DNA from 4 places in the Staphylococcus sp. FW104-15G4D genome. Region 1 is predicted to be linked to each of the others. Evidence: riboswitches for the same ligand, from Rfam matches in the RefSeq annotation. Region 1 holds a riboswitch; each other region holds the start of a gene.
The links. A riboswitch is a leader RNA that binds a small molecule or an ion and turns the genes downstream of it on or off. The one in region 1 is predicted to bind S-adenosylmethionine.
Positions count from the first base shown of each region.

Region 1 (4,221 bases):
TGTCATCGGTGTAAGTAGTGTCCCCACCACCATTAATAAAATCGTTACAGCATTCGGCCATCTCTTAGCTTTACCGAAGAAATGTATAACGCTTAAACCTTGGATATACATCACTAATGATAACACAACCTCAAAGTTCAAGACGATACTTTGGAATATACTTGGTTGGTTCGCAAACATTACACAAATAAGAACTATAAGATAAATCCATAATAGTACACGATTCATTTGCCATGCGAATAATGGCTTAAAGATCGGAGTTGCGACCTTAAACTTACGTAAGATAGGAAATGTAATAATCAGATTAATTAAGATTAAAAGGAAAATGACTATAATAAGATAACTAGGGAGTTGGACCGTTGATTGTCGGAAACCTTCCTCAAGAATCTGTCTATAGTTAGAATTTAATCCACTTGTTAAGATGGCATCATACATCGCATCTTTAAATGGCTTAATTAATACGGCTGCTTTTGGAATTTTTTCGAATGTTTGTAATAACATGAATCCAATCAATGTTATTAAACTCAATGAAACCGTTGAAACATAAAGAATTCTTTCTTTTGAAGTTCTTTCCTTAAGTAATTGACCGATGATAAAACTTAAAATTAAGATAAGTACCATCATACTTAAGACAAATGTATTACCTAATAACGTTGTCAGAATCACTGTTACTAAAGCGCTAATTCCAAATGATTGTACAGAGCGGTTCCATAGCACGATGCCAGGAATCGTTGCAAATAAACATAAAATTAAGCCGAGAATAGGTAATACATGTGTTACTAAAGCGACTATCAGTAATGAAATAGTTGCAATAATAGTTGCTTTAGGTTGTATTTTTGAAAACACACACGCCACTCCCATACTTTTTGACTATAACTTCTATTTTAACCTCTTTGCCAAAAATTAACAATAAAGCGCTACTTTTAATGACTTCGTCATTAATTAGTAGCACTTATGCTAAAGACATACTTACTTTGCTTAGCCAAAGTTTAGTATGTCTAAATATAGCTGTGTTTATTTCCTTTTAAATTGTTTTAAGTTCAAGAAATGGTAGAGGTTTGGAGCCCAATCGTTAAAGTTTAGAAGGAAGCCGTCATGTCCTACATTATCTGGCACAAAGAAATGGCGATGATATTTAAATCTCTCTCCGACTGCTCTTACTTGATCATCTGGATAAAGTAAATCATCTATAAACCCCATCGTTAGAACTTTTGTATCTAATGATTGATAGACTTCATCAACATCATCTCGTCCTCTATCAATATTGTGACTATCTAAGACGTCGAGCAGTGTTAAATAACATTGTAAATCAAAGTTTTTCTTGAATTTATTTCCTTGATACTGTTGATACGTTACAACTTCATCTGGTGTAAATCGTTGGTCATAACTTTTAGAGGAGCGGTATGTTAAGAAGCCAAGTTGTCGAGCGATACTTAAGCCTTCCTTCCCACCAAGATGAATTGCTTGTCGGGCGATCTCGTTGAAAGCACGACTGTATGATGACGTTTTACCAGTTGCTGCGAGAATAATGGCTTTGTCGATTTGAAATTGATTATTATACAGCAATTCCATTGCTTGCATACCACCTAGACTTGCTCCAATTAGGATGTTTATCTTATCGAAGTCTAGTGCTTTGATACCTTTTTCAATCGCTTTAACAATATCTCGTAATGTAAGATGCTGTGGAAAATTAGGGTCATTAAGTTTGGAACTTGAACCAAAGGGACTACCAATAACGTTGAAAGTTAGAAATTGATAATCATGACGTGGAATATAACCACCATCTATAATTTCACGCCACCATCCATGTTTCTCGTCTGTTCCATAAGTTAAGTGATTACCTGTTAATGCGTGACAAACAACAACTAATGGTTGACCTTTATATCCAACGTGTTCATAGCGTAATTTTAAATTATTAATGGTTTCTCCTGATTCAGTTGTAAATGTCCCTAATTCTAACGTATCTACTCTGTAATTCGTCATCGTTAACGCTACCTCCTCTTACAAAAAAGCTTCCTACTCAAATGAAAAAAGTAGGAAGCTGGTCAGTACTTATCATTCGAGATTCTCGTTGGTTGTAGCACCGTGCTATCATTAGTCGGTTGCTGAAGCATCGTCGGGCCAATTCCCTCAGCTTCTCGAAATAAGATTTGTTGAATTGATTTGTATATTGATGTTGATTAAATTTCAATCTTAAATAGTCGGAATTTTCTAATTAATATAATATTAACTAAAATGGTTTATGACTTCAATACTTTGCTGTCATTTTCAGGAGTTAAAAAATTAAACGTAAACAAGCGATAGTAATAATACCTCCAATTATTGTGATAGTAAGGCTACGTGTGAAAATGGCAAGGAGTACTGTTGGTATAATCGCAATAATATATGACAAATTGAGCGTATATCCAAAGGTGTTATCGTGTTGTTGTATGACGCCATCAATGACAAGTGCGGTAAATAATGTGATAGGAATAAATGAAAGCCATTTAACGACAATTTCAGGTAAATGAACTCTAGATATCATCATAAAGGGAATAATTCGAACGAGTAACGTTACAATTCCACATAAAATAATAAGTATCAGTGTGTGTAAATCTGTTGTCATTTATCCATCACCACCCCTAAGGCTGCAGCGAATGTTGCGGCTATTAATATTGCTACATATGAAGGCATCACTAAACTTAAAAGAAGCATCATTGTGATTACACAGATAATTAAAATTATATATATACGAAATCTTGATTTCTTCACTGACTCAAATTGAGATATACCTAGGAAAATGAACATTGCAGTAATCGCATAGTCTAATCCAAGTGCATTAGGATTAGAAATATATTTGCCGAAAAGGGCGCCGGCCACACACGAAATAGTCCAAAAAAGATATGCTGTGATATTAAGACCATGAAGCCAACGATCATTAATCTTTTCACCTTTAATATATGGCGTAATGGCAACTCCGAAGGTTTCATCGGTTAATAATGTACCGAGACCTACCCTATTCCATAATCCATATTGTTTATAATTAGGCGCCAAAGTCATACTTAATAGAAACATACGTGAGTTAACGATAAGTGTGGTCAACACGATAGCAGATATTGGAGTACCTGTAATCGCTAAAGCGCAAACAATAAATTGTGCGGCACCGGCGTAAATAATGAGACATAATAAAATAATTTCTAAGATACTAAAGTTTTGAGAGGCTGCAACGATACCAAATGATAAACCTACTCCGGCGTATCCAAATAAAGTAGGAATACATTCTTTTACCCCTTGCTTAAATGAAAGATGGGTCATTTGATCAGCCTCCATTCCACTTTCTAAAATAGTAAAATAAGTCTATTATATTTGGAAAAGTTGTTCAATATTTTTAGACTTCGGTTTGTGTGAAGTAAGACAAACCTCATAGTCAAATCGTTGTAACTACAACGATTATAAAATTTCAGAATTTTGTTTCTTCTTTTAGACATCCCTCTCATTTTTGAAGATTTGAAGTTGAATCATTTCTCTTCCCCTACCCTGTTCAACAAAAAAACTGTCGACAAAATCGTTAAGATCTTATCGACAGTTCAAATAATTAATTGAGTCATTCATCGTTGTATTGTAGTAATTATTTAGCCTATTCTAAGTTATTATTTTGTAGGTTTAGAAATTTTAGTTTTTCCACCCATGAATGGAACTAATGCTTCAGGAATTGTGATTGTACCGTCTTCATTTTGATAATTTTCAACGATAGCTGCAAATGTACGACCTACGGCTAAACCACTACCATTTAATGTATGAGCTAATTCTGGTTTAGCTGAGTTATCACGTTTAAAGCGAATGTTAGCACGACGTGCTTGGAAATCAGTACAGTTTGAGCAAGAACTAATTTCTTTATAATCATTGTAGCTTGGTAACCATACCTCTAGGTCATATGTTTTACTAGCGCTGAAGCCAATGTCGCCTGTACATAAGATAACTCGACGATATGGTAATCCTAATTCTTCTAAAATTGATTCAGCATTTTTAGTCATATCTTCTAAAGCATCCCAAGAATCTTCAGGTTTTTCGATACGAACCATTTCAACTTTATCGAATTGGTGTAAACGAATTAATCCTCTTGTATCTCTACCAGCTGAACCCGCTTCACTACGGAAACATGCCGTTTGCCCAGTGAATTTTTCAGGTAACACTCCTGGTTGAATGATTTCATCTCTGTAGAAGTTTGTTAAAGGTACTTCT
Region 1 covers NZ_JBYTCH010000003.1:134,012-138,232, reverse strand. Annotated here, with positions in the region: gene AC3WQX_RS10270 (YybS family protein) at 1-861, opposite strand, end outside; gene metX (homoserine O-acetyltransferase MetX) at 1,015-1,983, opposite strand; SAM riboswitch class I at 2,050-2,150, opposite strand; gene AC3WQX_RS10260 (AzlD domain-containing protein) at 2,276-2,605, opposite strand; gene AC3WQX_RS10255 (AzlC family ABC transporter permease) at 2,602-3,294, opposite strand; gene serS (serine--tRNA ligase) at 3,630-4,221, opposite strand, start outside.

Region 2 (4,221 bases), on a different contig from region 1:
TGTATATCCAGTATTCTGGACAGTTCAAAAAGCGTTAGAATATTTAAAACCTGGCTCATCAATTACGACGACGTCTTCCGTTCAAGGATATAATCCGAGTCCAATTTTACATGATTACGCAGCTTCTAAAGCAGCAATTATTTCATTAACGAAAAGTTTCTCTGAAGAACTTGGTGCGAAAGGTATTCGAGTGAATTGTGTTGCTCCTGGGCCATTCTGGTCACCGCTTCAAATTACTGGAGGTCAACCTCAAAGTGCAATTCCTACATTTGGACAACAAACGCCACTGGGTCGTGCCGGTCAACCAGTTGAATTATCAGGTACTTACGTTTTACTTGCTTCAGAAGATTCAAGTTATACTACTGGCCAAGTCTTTGGTGTAACAGGTGGTACGCAAATCGACTAACAATTGATTTACTTTTAATATGTAAATTATATATTGATTATTTTAAGGTGATGGGGACTCGACTGAGTTCCCATTTTTTAGTGTGAGAGTAGAAAGTTTTCACCATATTAAATGGTGATTTGATAATAGTTGAAGCTTTCATGTAAGATGTATGTGATTGGTGAAATATAGAATAAAGGTGATTATAAAATGAAGAATTTTTTAATCAGATGGTTACCTAATATCTTAATTGCTTTAGCTTTACCGTCACTAATATTGTGCCATCATAATCTAATAGTAATATTAGCTATAGCTGTGATTATTTGTACATATATTTCTGCAGTTAATGTTTATTTAGTTAACGAGAATGTAAAAAAAGGTATAACTTGGTTTAATCCTGTGATTGATTATATTTTAGCAATTGTTTCTGCACTTGCTTATTTTGGAATGTTCAGTTGGGTTATTACACAACCTTTTTCAAATGTTACGATGCTACTAATCATTATTTGTTCTGGAAGTATTGCTTACGTCCTTGAAGTGAAGCTTAAAATTAGTGAAGCAAAAAATGGTAAATTTCTTCATGGCGACGAAATGAGTGAATATAAAATTGTATCGGTTAGAACTGAAAAAATTTTCAAAAGGGTATCTTTATGTTCAACAATTATAAGCATTTTACTCATATTTATAAGTCTTTATTTGAAATGGTGGATTGTTTTTGGTGTAGCTATTGTGTTATTGATTATTGTTGCTTTAGCAATCACGATTTATGAGAAATTTTTCACTACACAGATTGAAGAATAATTTTAAAATACAATAAACTTTATGTATTGACGTGTCTATAATTATCTTGTAACGTTAGACACAATTCGAATAACTTATCGAGAGAAGTGGAGGGACTGGCCCTAGGAAGCTTCGGCAACATTTTATCATGTGCCAATTCCAGTAACCGCTAAGGTTAGAAGATAAGCTGAAATGCTATGCCAACAGAGTATAAATGGTGAAATAACATATCTTTTAATCACTTGTTGGTATGAGTTGACTCTATTGATACACACTTGGGTTAGTTTTCAAATAAAGTCACTTACCGGAGCGGAATGAAGAAATGATTCATTGAGAATGAAATTTCTGTTTCGCTCCTATTTTTATGGAAAGTAGGTCAAATTTATGGAGAAAGTAAAGAAAGGTAACGCGTGGGCCCTGCTCCCATTACTCCTATTTGTATTACTCTTTTTAGGTGTAGGAATTATTTCAGGAGATTTTACAACTATGCCTTTAAATGTTGCAATTACAATAACAGTAATCGTTGCCTTACTTATGAATAGAAAAGAATCTTTTGCCAAGAAGGTAGAAGTATTTACTAAAGGTGCTGGACATTCGAACATTATCTTGATGATGTTAATTTTTATCTTGGCAGGTGCGTTTTCAACTACTGCTGAAAAAATGGGTGGTGTTACATCTACTGTTAATTTAGGTTTATCATTGATTCCTCAAAATTTAATCATTGTAGGCCTATTTGTTATTTGTATGTTCGTGTCTATTTCGATGGGGACATCAGTTGGGACTGTTGCAGCGATAGCCCCAGTAGGATTTGGATTCGCACAAGCAACACATGTGCCCGCAGCTTTAGCTATGGCTACGGTAGTCGGTGGTGCAATGTTTGGTGATAATCTGTCAATGATTTCGGACACTACCATTGCTGCAGTAAGAACTCAAAAGACTAAGATGAATGACAAGTTTAGAGTTAATTTTAAAATCGTTTTACCAGGTGCTATTTTAACGATTATAATTTTATTTTTCTTAACGAATGGTATTTCAATCGATCATGCCAAAAGTTATGATTATAACTTAATTAAAGTTATTCCATATTTATTAGTACTGATACTCGCACTTGTAGGTGTAAACGTCATCATTGTACTCATTGGTGGTACAGCCTTAGCAGGTTTAATAGGATTAATTGATGGTTCCTTTGGTTGGAAAGGACTTCTCAGTGCCGTATCTAAAGGTATAATTGGAATGGAAGATATTGCAATGATAGCATTACTGATTGGTGGCCTTGTAGGTATCATTCAACATAATGGTGGCATAGATTGGTTACTACAGTTTGTACGTGCTAGAGTTAAATCTAAACGTGGTGCAGAATTAGGTATTGCCAGTTTAGTAAGTGCCGCGGATATATCTACTGCTAATAATACAATTTCTATTATTATGGCAGGACCTTTAGCCAAGAATATTGCTGATGAGTATGATGTCGATCCGCGCAAGTCAGCTAGTATATTAGATATATTCGGAGGATGTTTCCAAGGGTTACTCCCATATAGTCCTCAAGTTATTTCAGCAGCTGGTGTTGCTGGTATTTCTCCATTCTTACTTGTTCCTTATAGTATCTATCCAATTTTATTAGGAATCTGTGGTTTAGTGGCTATTATTTTGAGAGTCCCTCGTTTAAAAGATAAACCTCAAAAATAAATATAAATTAAAAGGAAGCTACTCATTTAGATTTTAGCTTCCTTTTAACTTTTTCAGAGCTTTCAGAGTTTGTGACATAGCTTAAATACGTTAAAATAGAAATAAGAGTGAAAGTAGGTGAAAGAGAGTGGCAAAATATAATGTAGAGAATGAACACGTAGAAATCGACATCGAACGTTTACTAAAATTTACTCCAGAAGTTGTTTATGAAGCATGGACAAAAGTGGAGATTCTTAAACAATGGTTCATGACAACACCACGTACAAATAAGACTTTTGAAGCGGATGTCCAAGAAGGCGGTACATATCGTATAGTAGATAGTAGAAATGGGAAGCAAAATGTTATCGAAGGTAAATACGAAGAGCTTGTAATGGATGAATACATTAAAATGACAATAGGTATGCCTGGTTTAAGCGCCGAAGAGGATGTCATAGAAGTAGAATTCTTTGAACGTGAAAATGGTGGTACTCAAATGTTGTTTTACTACCGCTCATTAGTTGAAAAGGAAAGACGTTTAACTGCGTTGGAGTACAAACAGAAGAAGAAAGAATATCATGATTCAACTGCGCATGGTTTTGAATTAATGATTGATCAAATGCAACATATATTAGAAGAACTAGAAGAACAACAGCATAATTAAAAACAATCGCAAGCATTAAATGAGTAGCCCCTAGGTGTTACAAATAATGCTTGCGATTTTATTTATAATAATTCATTTTTTTCTTTACGTTCATTATATTTTCTTAAAAGTGTTTCAAAAAAGATATGGTAACTAATAAAGCTTGAATAATCGGTACCGTCATTTAAATAAAATGTATTACTTGAAACATATATATTATAGTTTGCTTGTTGAGCGAGTGAGTTATCTTTCATCGTTGTTACTGAGATAAAATATTTCTGTCTTAATTGAAGAAGCTGTGTAACTTCGGTCAATTGATATGTCTCGCCAGATAATGAAATAATAAAGAATAAATCCTCTGGAACAGTTTTATTTAACACCATTTTTAATTCATGAACATCATGTAGGATTATAATGTTTTTATGCATTGTAAGTAAAATACGTTGTGCTTCTTCAGCCACATTCATTTGAGCGCGTCCTGTTCCGTAAAGATAAATCGTAGTGGCTTCATGCATTTTATTCGTTAATAATTGATAATCAATGCGATCTAAATAACTAAAGGTATTTGCTATTTCTTGTTTAAATTGTTCCATTGAATCAGAAGGAAGCTGATTCTTTTTTTCATTTTCAAATTTCAAAAATGATTTAAAATCACTGTAGCCATCAAATCCTAGTTTACGTGTAAAACGGTGGATAGTGGCATTTGATGCATGCGTATGTACAGCTAAATCTTGAATTTTCATATTTTTAC
Region 2 covers NZ_JBYTCH010000002.1:127,611-131,831, reverse strand. Annotated here, with positions in the region: gene AC3WQX_RS07080 (SDR family oxidoreductase) at 1-406, shown strand, start outside; gene AC3WQX_RS07075 (hypothetical protein) at 596-1,186, shown strand; SAM riboswitch class I at 1,258-1,354, shown strand; gene AC3WQX_RS07070 (Na+/H+ antiporter NhaC family protein) at 1,550-2,851, shown strand; gene AC3WQX_RS07065 (SRPBCC family protein) at 2,979-3,491, shown strand; gene AC3WQX_RS07060 (MurR/RpiR family transcriptional regulator) at 3,554-4,221, opposite strand, start outside.
Region 2: another riboswitch for S-adenosylmethionine. It lies ahead of AC3WQX_RS07070 (Na+/H+ antiporter NhaC family protein); the one in region 1 lies ahead of metX (homoserine O-acetyltransferase MetX).

Region 3 (4,221 bases), on a different contig from region 1:
ACCATATTTTCCACCAGTCCATCCTGTATTAACTAAATAAACGTCAACATCATGTTTATCGATTAATTCACCTAATAAATCAGCGTAAACAGTTGGATTTAATGGTAAGAATGGTGCTCCAAAACATGTTGAGAACGATGGTTCAGGCTCAGTTACTCCACGTTCTGTACCGGCTAACTTAGAAGTGAATCCACTTAAGAAATGATACATTGCTTGATCTTTGGTTAGTTTGGAAATAGGAGGGATCACACCAAAGGCATCAGCAGTTAAGAAAATAATTGTATTAGGATGAGCTGCTTTTGAAGGCAACACGATATTATCAATATGTTCGATAGGGTAAGCAGCACGAGTGTTTTCAGTGAATTTATTGTCATCGAAGTCTACTGTACCATCCTCTTTTACGACTGTGTTCTCTAGTATAGTGCCGTATTTAATTGCATCATAAATTTGAGGTTCTTTTTCTTTAGAGAGGTTGATTGCTTTGGCATAGCATCCACCTTCAATGTTAAATACACCATTTTTGTTCCAGCCATGTTCATCATCCCCAATAAGTTTTCGTTCTGGATCAGCTGAAAGGGTTGTTTTACCAGTGCCTGATAGTCCAAAGAATAAAGCGACATCACCTTTTTCACCTACATTAGCTGAACAATGCATGCTCATGATATCTTGCATTGGTAAAAGATAATTCATTACTGAGAAAATACCTTTTTTCATTTCTCCAGCATATTCAGTGCCACCAATTAAAATGACTTTGTGCTTGAAAGAAATGATGACAAATGTTTCTGATTTAGTGCCATCTACTTCTGGATCAGCTTTAAAGTGAGGTGCTGATACAATTGTGAAATTAGGTTTGATATTTTTAGCTTCATCTTTAGATTCTGGACGAATAAACATATTGTGCGCGAATAAATTATGCCAAGCCAATTCATTAATCACAGTTAATTTTAAACGTGAATCTTTGTCGCTTCCTGCATAACCATTAAATACGTATAATTCATCTTTTTTACCTAAATAATCTAGAACTTTATTATAAAGTTTTAAAAAAGTTTCCTCATCAATAGGTTGGTTAATGTCTCCCCAATCGACATTATCTCTATAAGAAGGTTCAGTTACGATAAATTTATCTTTAGGTGAGCGCCCCGTATATTTCCCAGTACTTGCATTCACTGCACCTAATTCAGTTAATTTCCCTTCATTATTATCTAAAATTTTATTGTATAGCTGAGTTGTTGAGAGTTGAAATTGTGTTGATGGTTTCTCTAGTAAATTTTTTATTTTTATTGTTTCTGTGTATGTGTCTACTGACATACTCAATCCCTCCAAAGCAATAGTAGTTATGTAAGCCTTTACATTTAAATAGTATAACACATTAATTTTATTAATCCACCGTTAACATAAGCATTTAACGAAAATCATAAATTGACATTGAACCTTGAATTCGGTACTATTATTCTTAACGGATTCTCTTATCCTGAGTGGTGGAGGGACATGGACCCAATGAAACCCAGCAACCTCTTTTATGATAAAGAAAGGTGCCAAACCGTTTGCAGACATATATCGTCTGAACGATAAGAGCGAATGGACGTTTAAGGGCCTTCTCTCTATCTTGATAGTGATGAAGGCTCTTTTATTTAGCTCTCAAATAAAAGAGAATTTTCGTAATTTATATTAAAGGAGCAAAACATGACTTATAATAAACGATTATTTACTTCAGAATCAGTAACTGAAGGTCATCCCGATAAAATTGCAGATCAGGTATCTGATGCAATTCTAGACGAAATTTTAAAAGACGACCCAAATGCGCGTGTCGCATGTGAGACAACAGTAACGACTGGTATGGCGCTTATTTCTGGTGAAATTTCAACATCAACGTATGTTGATATACCTAAAGTAGTGCGTGAGACAATTAAAAATATTGGTTATACAAGAGCGAAATATGGTTATGATTTCCAAACTATGGCAGTTTTAACCGCTATTGATGAACAATCTCCAGACATCGCACAAGGTGTTGATAAAGCGCTAGAATACCGTAATGAAATTTCAGAAGAAGAAATAGAAGCGACTGGTGCAGGAGATCAAGGGTTAATGTTTGGGTATGCCACTAATGAAACAGATACGTATATGCCATTACCAATTTTCTTATCACATCAACTTGCTAAACGTTTATCTGATGTGCGTAAAGATGAAATTTTAGATTATTTACGTCCTGATGGAAAAGTACAAGTAACAGTTGAATATGATGAGAACGATCAACCTAAACGTATAGATACAATTGTTGTATCTACTCAACATGCTGAAGATGTTGAATTGGAACAAATTGAAGCAGATATTAAAAAACATGTCATTTACCCTACAGTATCAGATGATTTATTAGATGCTGATACTAAATTCTTTATTAACCCTACAGGTCGTTTTGTTATCGGAGGACCACAAGGGGATGCAGGATTAACTGGGCGTAAAATCATTGTTGATACTTACGGCGGTTATGCACGTCATGGTGGCGGTTGCTTCAGTGGTAAAGACCCAACTAAAGTTGATCGCTCAGCTGCTTATGCTGCACGTTATGTTGCTAAAAATATAGTAGCCGCGGAGTTAGCTGATCAATGTGAAGTGCAATTAGCCTATGCCATTGGTGTGGCTGAGCCAGTATCTATTTCAATTGATACTTTTGGTACTGGTAAAGTTTCAGAAGCTAAACTAGTTGAAGCGGTTAGAAATAATTTTGACTTAAGACCAGCTGGAATCATTAAAATGTTAGATTTAAAACATCCTATTTACAAACAAACTGCTGCATACGGTCATTTTGGCCGTACTGATGTTTTACTTCCTTGGGAAAAATTAGACAAAGTTAATTTACTTAAAGATGCGGTCGAATGATAACCATAGCTTTCAAAATTAAGAGAAATAAATATTAATTAAATGTCGAAAAATTGATTTTTTTCTATTATAATGAGAGTTATTGAAATGGTTAAAGGAGCGTTGTTGTGATGAGTTTATCTTCACCGATAGTTATAGGCTTAATCGTTGCAATTATTGTGGCAATTCTTTTCTTTATTCTCTTTTTAGTAGCGAATCACAGTAAAAAGAAAATTAAAAACCAAACAGAAGCCCAATATAAAGAAAAAGAGCAACATATGAAAGAATCTCATGAAGAAGCCTTAGAAAAAGAAAGAGTTGAAAATAAAAAGGCTGTCACAAAACAAAAAGAAGATTTTGATGCGACAGTAAGCAGTAAAGATAGAGAAATTGATGCATTAAAACTATTTTCTAAAAATCATAGTGAATATGTAACAGATATGAGATTGATTGGTATTCGTGAACGTCTTGTTAATGAGAAGAGAATTCGTCCTGAAGATATGCACATTATGGCAAATATCTTCCTACCAAGTAATGAATTTAATAATATCGAACGCATCAGTCATCTTGTTTTAACTAGAACTGGTTTATATATCATTGATTCTCAACTTTTAAAAGGTCATGTGTATAATGGTATTAGTGGTGCTCAGTTCAAAGAGTTACCAACAATGTCTCAAGTATTCCAAACACTTGATTTAGATGAATCTACACCTCAAACATTAGTATTAGATCAAAATGAAGATCAACAATCTTTATCATTTGTTAATTATTCTGAGAAGATTAAACATATTCAAAATCTTGCAGGTGATTTACAAAGTGAATTAAACACTAAATATACACCAACTTCAATTTTGTATTTTAATCCTAAAAATGATGGAGATGTTACAATTTCTAATTATAATCAGGCTTCTAATGTTAAGGTTCTAGTTGGGCCTGAACAACTCGATGAATTCTTTAATAAATTTGTATTCCATGGACGTATTCAATATAACGTGGACGAGTTACAAACTATTATGGATAAAATAGAGTCTTTTAATTAATTAATACAAACGTAAGAAAATGATTTTCTTACGTTTGTATTTTTTTATTTGAACAGGGTATAGAAATCTGAAGAGAGAAAATCATATTAATATTTTTACAGTTAGATTGAATCGTAATATGATAGACACTAAAGCATAGATGAGGAGTGAATATGATGGAAACAGTTCAATTTTATAATGGTAGAGAGATGCCTAAAGTAGGTTTGGGGACATATAGAGTTGAGAATAGTGATCAATGTAAAGATGCTGTTAAACATGCTATTGAAAATGGTTATAGAAGTATAGATACAGCCAAAATATATGGTAATGAAGAAATGGTTGGTCA
Region 3 covers NZ_JBYTCH010000001.1:1,250,238-1,254,458, reverse strand. Annotated here, with positions in the region: gene pckA (phosphoenolpyruvate carboxykinase (ATP)) at 1-1,308, opposite strand, end outside; SAM riboswitch class I at 1,464-1,575, shown strand; gene metK (methionine adenosyltransferase) at 1,684-2,877, shown strand; gene AC3WQX_RS06010 (nuclease-related domain-containing protein) at 2,988-3,896, shown strand; gene AC3WQX_RS06005 (aldo/keto reductase) at 4,052-4,221, shown strand, end outside.
Region 3: another riboswitch for S-adenosylmethionine. It lies ahead of metK (methionine adenosyltransferase); the one in region 1 lies ahead of metX (homoserine O-acetyltransferase MetX).

Region 4 (4,221 bases), on a different contig from region 1:
TTTGGTAAATTTTTGGTAAGTATTCGGCTGATTGTTTGTTATTAAATTTGATATCTTTTTTATTCTCTTCGATATCACTAAATTTAGCGTCTTCAATCTTAACGCCTTTTTTAAGTTTAATTAAGCCTTCATCCACAAAGAATTTTAAGAAACGTCCTTGTTCAGCAGGATTATTTGAAACGTAGACCGTTGCACCTTTAGGTAAATCTTTCAAACTTTTATATTTTTTAGAGTAAACTGCCATAGGTTCTAATTCTACATCTCCAGCAGATTCAATTTTGTATCCTTTTTCTTTACTTTCAGTTTTCAAGTATGGTGTATGTTGGAAGAAGTTTGCGTCGATTTCACCTTTATCTAATAATTTATTAGGTGTAGTGTAATCGTTAATTGTTTTAATCTTTAAGTCATAACCTTTTTTCTCAAGTAATGGTTTAGCTTTTTCTAAAATTTCAGCGTGAGGGGCTGGTGAAGCACCTACTGTGATTGTTTTCTCTTTGTCACCACCGCCACCACAAGCAGCTAAAGCAACTGTTAATGCCAAAACTAAAATAATACCTAAAATTTTTTTCATTGAACGTTTTCCCCTTTTCTTTAGCGTTTATCAATTTTATTTGTAAGCCAATCCCCAAGGAATTGAATTATAAATACAATAATTAAAATGAATACAGTAGAAACTAATATGACATCATTTTGATTCCTAGTAAATCCTGTTAAGTATGCTAAGTTACCTAAACCACCTGCCCCGATTACACCTGCTATGGCAGTTGAACCAACTAAAGCAATAGCGGTTACAGTAATACCTGAGACTAAAGCTGGCATCGCTTCAGGAAGTAGTACTTTGCGTACAACAGTCCATGTGTTAGCTCCCATTGACCAAGCCGCTTCAATTACACCTTTATCAATTTCTTTAAATGCAATTTCTACTAAACGAGCATAGAATGGAGCTGCACCAATTATAAGTGCAGGTAATGCTCCTGTCGGTCCACTAATAGTACCTAAGATGACACTCGTAAATGGTATGAGTAATAAAATTAAAATAATGAACGGAATGGCTCTAAATAAGTTCACTATAAATGAGACAATTGTATAGAAAATTCGAGCTGCTGGTGAATGACTCTTCGCAGATAGGAAAAGTAACACACCTAAAATCAAACCAAATATAAAGGCGAAAATAGTAGAAACAATTGTCATATACAGCGTTTCTAAAATAGCTTGCCATACATCTGGCCATTGAACATTAGGCATTGTAAACATTTCATGAAAAATTTCGCCATAAGACTTACCCATGTCTCAACACCTCCACATTCACATGTTGCTCATGAAGATCATTTTTAAAATGTTCAAAGCTATCATTATTAATGTGTGGAATATGAATCACTAAGAATCCTATAGAACCATTTCTAGTATTCTTGATGTCAGCTTCCAGAATATTAACGTCAATATTATGTGTTTTCGTGATATACGAAACAATAGGTTCAGTTGCATTATCACCAGTAAAGTTCAATCTCACTATGTAAGAATCACTCGCTAATGGTTCTAATTCATCTAAAGAATCTTCAAAATCATCATTTAAATCGTCTTTAACAAAGCGTTTTGTAACCGCGTGTTGAGGACTCTCAAACACTTCACTTACTTTACCTTGCTCTATTACTTTACCGCTTTCCATTACAGCAACTTCATCACATATACGTCTAATTACGTGCATTTCATGAGTAATTAAAACGATAGTAAGATTTTGCTGTTCTCTTACTTTAAGTAATAGGTCCAAAATTTCGTCAGTTGTTTGAGGGTCTAAAGCACTTGTAGCTTCATCACAAAGTAAAACATCAGGATCATTTGCTAATGCTCTAGCAATACCTACTCTTTGTTTTTGTCCCCCAGATAACTCTGATGGATAAGCACTTTCTCGTCCTTTCAAACCTACCAATTCTACTAATTCGAGTGCTTTTTGCTTCGCTTTACCACTTGGGACTCCTGCGATTTCAAGTGGAAATGTGATATTTTTTAAAACGGTTCTTGACCATAATAAGTTGAAATGTTGGAAAATCATACTTACTTTTTGTCGTTTTTTTCGTAGCTCTGATTTAGATAATTTACTAATATTGTCCCCGTCAATTATTACATCTCCTGAAGTTGGAGATTCCAAGTTGTTGAACATTCTAATTAGTGTACTTTTACCAGCACCAGAGAAACCAATAACGCCAAAAATTGAGCCTGATTCAATATTTAAATCAACGTGATCAACTGCAAGAACATCTTTGTTCTTAGTATGATATCGTTTAACTATTTGATTTAACTCAATCACGTTAATAGCCTCCTTAAATTGCATATATAAATTAAAAAATGCTTTCTCAACTTATAGAGAGTTGAGAAAGCATTCTAAAAATCTTCTTTCTCTCATCTTCTAAAGTTGAACTTTATGTGAATTGGCACCATTTCTATATCAGACGGTTGCCGGGCTTCATAGGGCACATCCCTCCACCTCTCTCGATAAGAGTTGTCGCATCATTTAATTTGTATTAATCCTACCATCGTACTAGAGTTTCGTCAATAATTATTTTAAATTTTCTAACAAATAAGGAACTGATTGAAATGCATAGATTCTATTTTCTTCTTTGTCCTTATTCATTACCAATAGAACAGGAACTGACATTATTTCTTTTTCTTTACTAAAATCCGGATGAAAATTTAAATCTACCTTCTTAATAGGCAGCTGTAATATATCATTAGCAATATCTAACATTCTTTCTGAGACTTTACATGTCCCACACATAGGTGTATATCCAAAAATAAGATGTTTATCTTCATTATAGTTTTCTGTTATATCTTCGAGATCGATTGTACTACTCATTAACTAAAACTAACCTTTCAGTGTTTAAATTAGGCATTAGATTCTTCTCTTTTCGCACTGCGAATCCGTATCTATTTAAAACATTAGCTAAATAGTTTTTAGGACATTTAGCTACTTCACAATATGTTTTATCAACATATATATGTTCACTTTCGCTTAAATATCGCTTAAACCATTTTCTAATTTTTTCTCCTTCATCATCAGAATCTGCAAGAACATAAACTTGTTTGCCATAAAGTGATTCTATCATATCATCGATTTTATCTATACTCATGGTCCCATGGGTACAAATAATACTTACTGGTTCTGCAATAACTTGTTGCACTCGTTTCTTATCCGACTTACCTTCAACAATGATAACTTTATTCACAATAGTCATGTCAATCCACCTTCTAAGAGTCGATAGTTAACTGTCACTTACATCATTCACAGAATCCTCAAAAACTAAACATTTTTAGAAACACTTAGCATTTTTAATGCTTAGTGTTTCTTATGCATGAGCTTTAGCTCAGGCGTTCCTTTTCTTCACTTATCACTTTAGTGGTTAGTGTTTCTTATGCATGAGCGTCAGTTCAGACGTTCCTCTTTTCCACTTAGCATTTTTAATGCTAAGTGTTTCTAAGGTAATCTAAAAAAACTCCTTGATTATATTAATCGAGGAGTTTAAACATACTATTCACCAATCATCTCAGAATATTGCTCTGCTGATAATAATTGATCTAATTGACTTTGATCACTAATCTCTACTTTTACCATCCATGCTTTTTCATATGGTGATTCGTTAACAAATTCAGGACTATCTTCTAATTCGTCGTTAACTTCGACGATTTTACCTGAGATAGGCGCATATAATTCTGATACAGTTTTAACTGATTCAACACTACCAAAAGTATCGCCTTCATTTAAATCTTCATCTGTTTCAGGTAATTCAACAAATACGATATCACCTAATTCATTTTGAGCATATTCTGTGATACCAATAGTAGCTACATTATCTTCTACTTTAACCCATTCATGTTCTTTAGAATATTTAAATTCGCTCGGTACTGCCACGAGAATCCCCTCCTAATTATTAATTACATTTTAATGATGCCACACTGATATTGTTCAATCAACTAATATCTAAAAGATTTAATATGATAAAATTCGTGTTTATTTATGTAAAATATCATATTCGCATCATTTCAGTTTTTAATGTTCACTTTTAAAATAAATATTTAAATACTATAACCAAGTATCTTTATACTGATCTTCTTTAAATCCTAAAGTGATTTTTTCTCCAGAGATAGCTAATGGACGTTTTACCAACATTCCATCAGATGCTAATAAATCTAATTTTTCATCATCTGACATGTCTTTAAGTTTATCTT
Region 4 covers NZ_JBYTCH010000001.1:295,352-299,572, reverse strand. Annotated here, with positions in the region: gene AC3WQX_RS01500 (MetQ/NlpA family ABC transporter substrate-binding protein) at 1-571, opposite strand, end outside; gene AC3WQX_RS01495 (methionine ABC transporter permease) at 592-1,287, opposite strand; gene AC3WQX_RS01490 (methionine ABC transporter ATP-binding protein) at 1,280-2,305, opposite strand; SAM riboswitch class I at 2,395-2,497, opposite strand; gene AC3WQX_RS01485 (thioredoxin family protein) at 2,555-2,851, opposite strand; gene AC3WQX_RS01480 (toprim domain-containing protein) at 2,844-3,230, opposite strand; gene gcvH (glycine cleavage system protein GcvH) at 3,524-3,904, opposite strand; gene AC3WQX_RS01470 (arsenate reductase family protein) at 4,076-4,221, opposite strand, start outside.
Region 4: another riboswitch for S-adenosylmethionine. It lies ahead of AC3WQX_RS01490 (methionine ABC transporter ATP-binding protein); the one in region 1 lies ahead of metX (homoserine O-acetyltransferase MetX).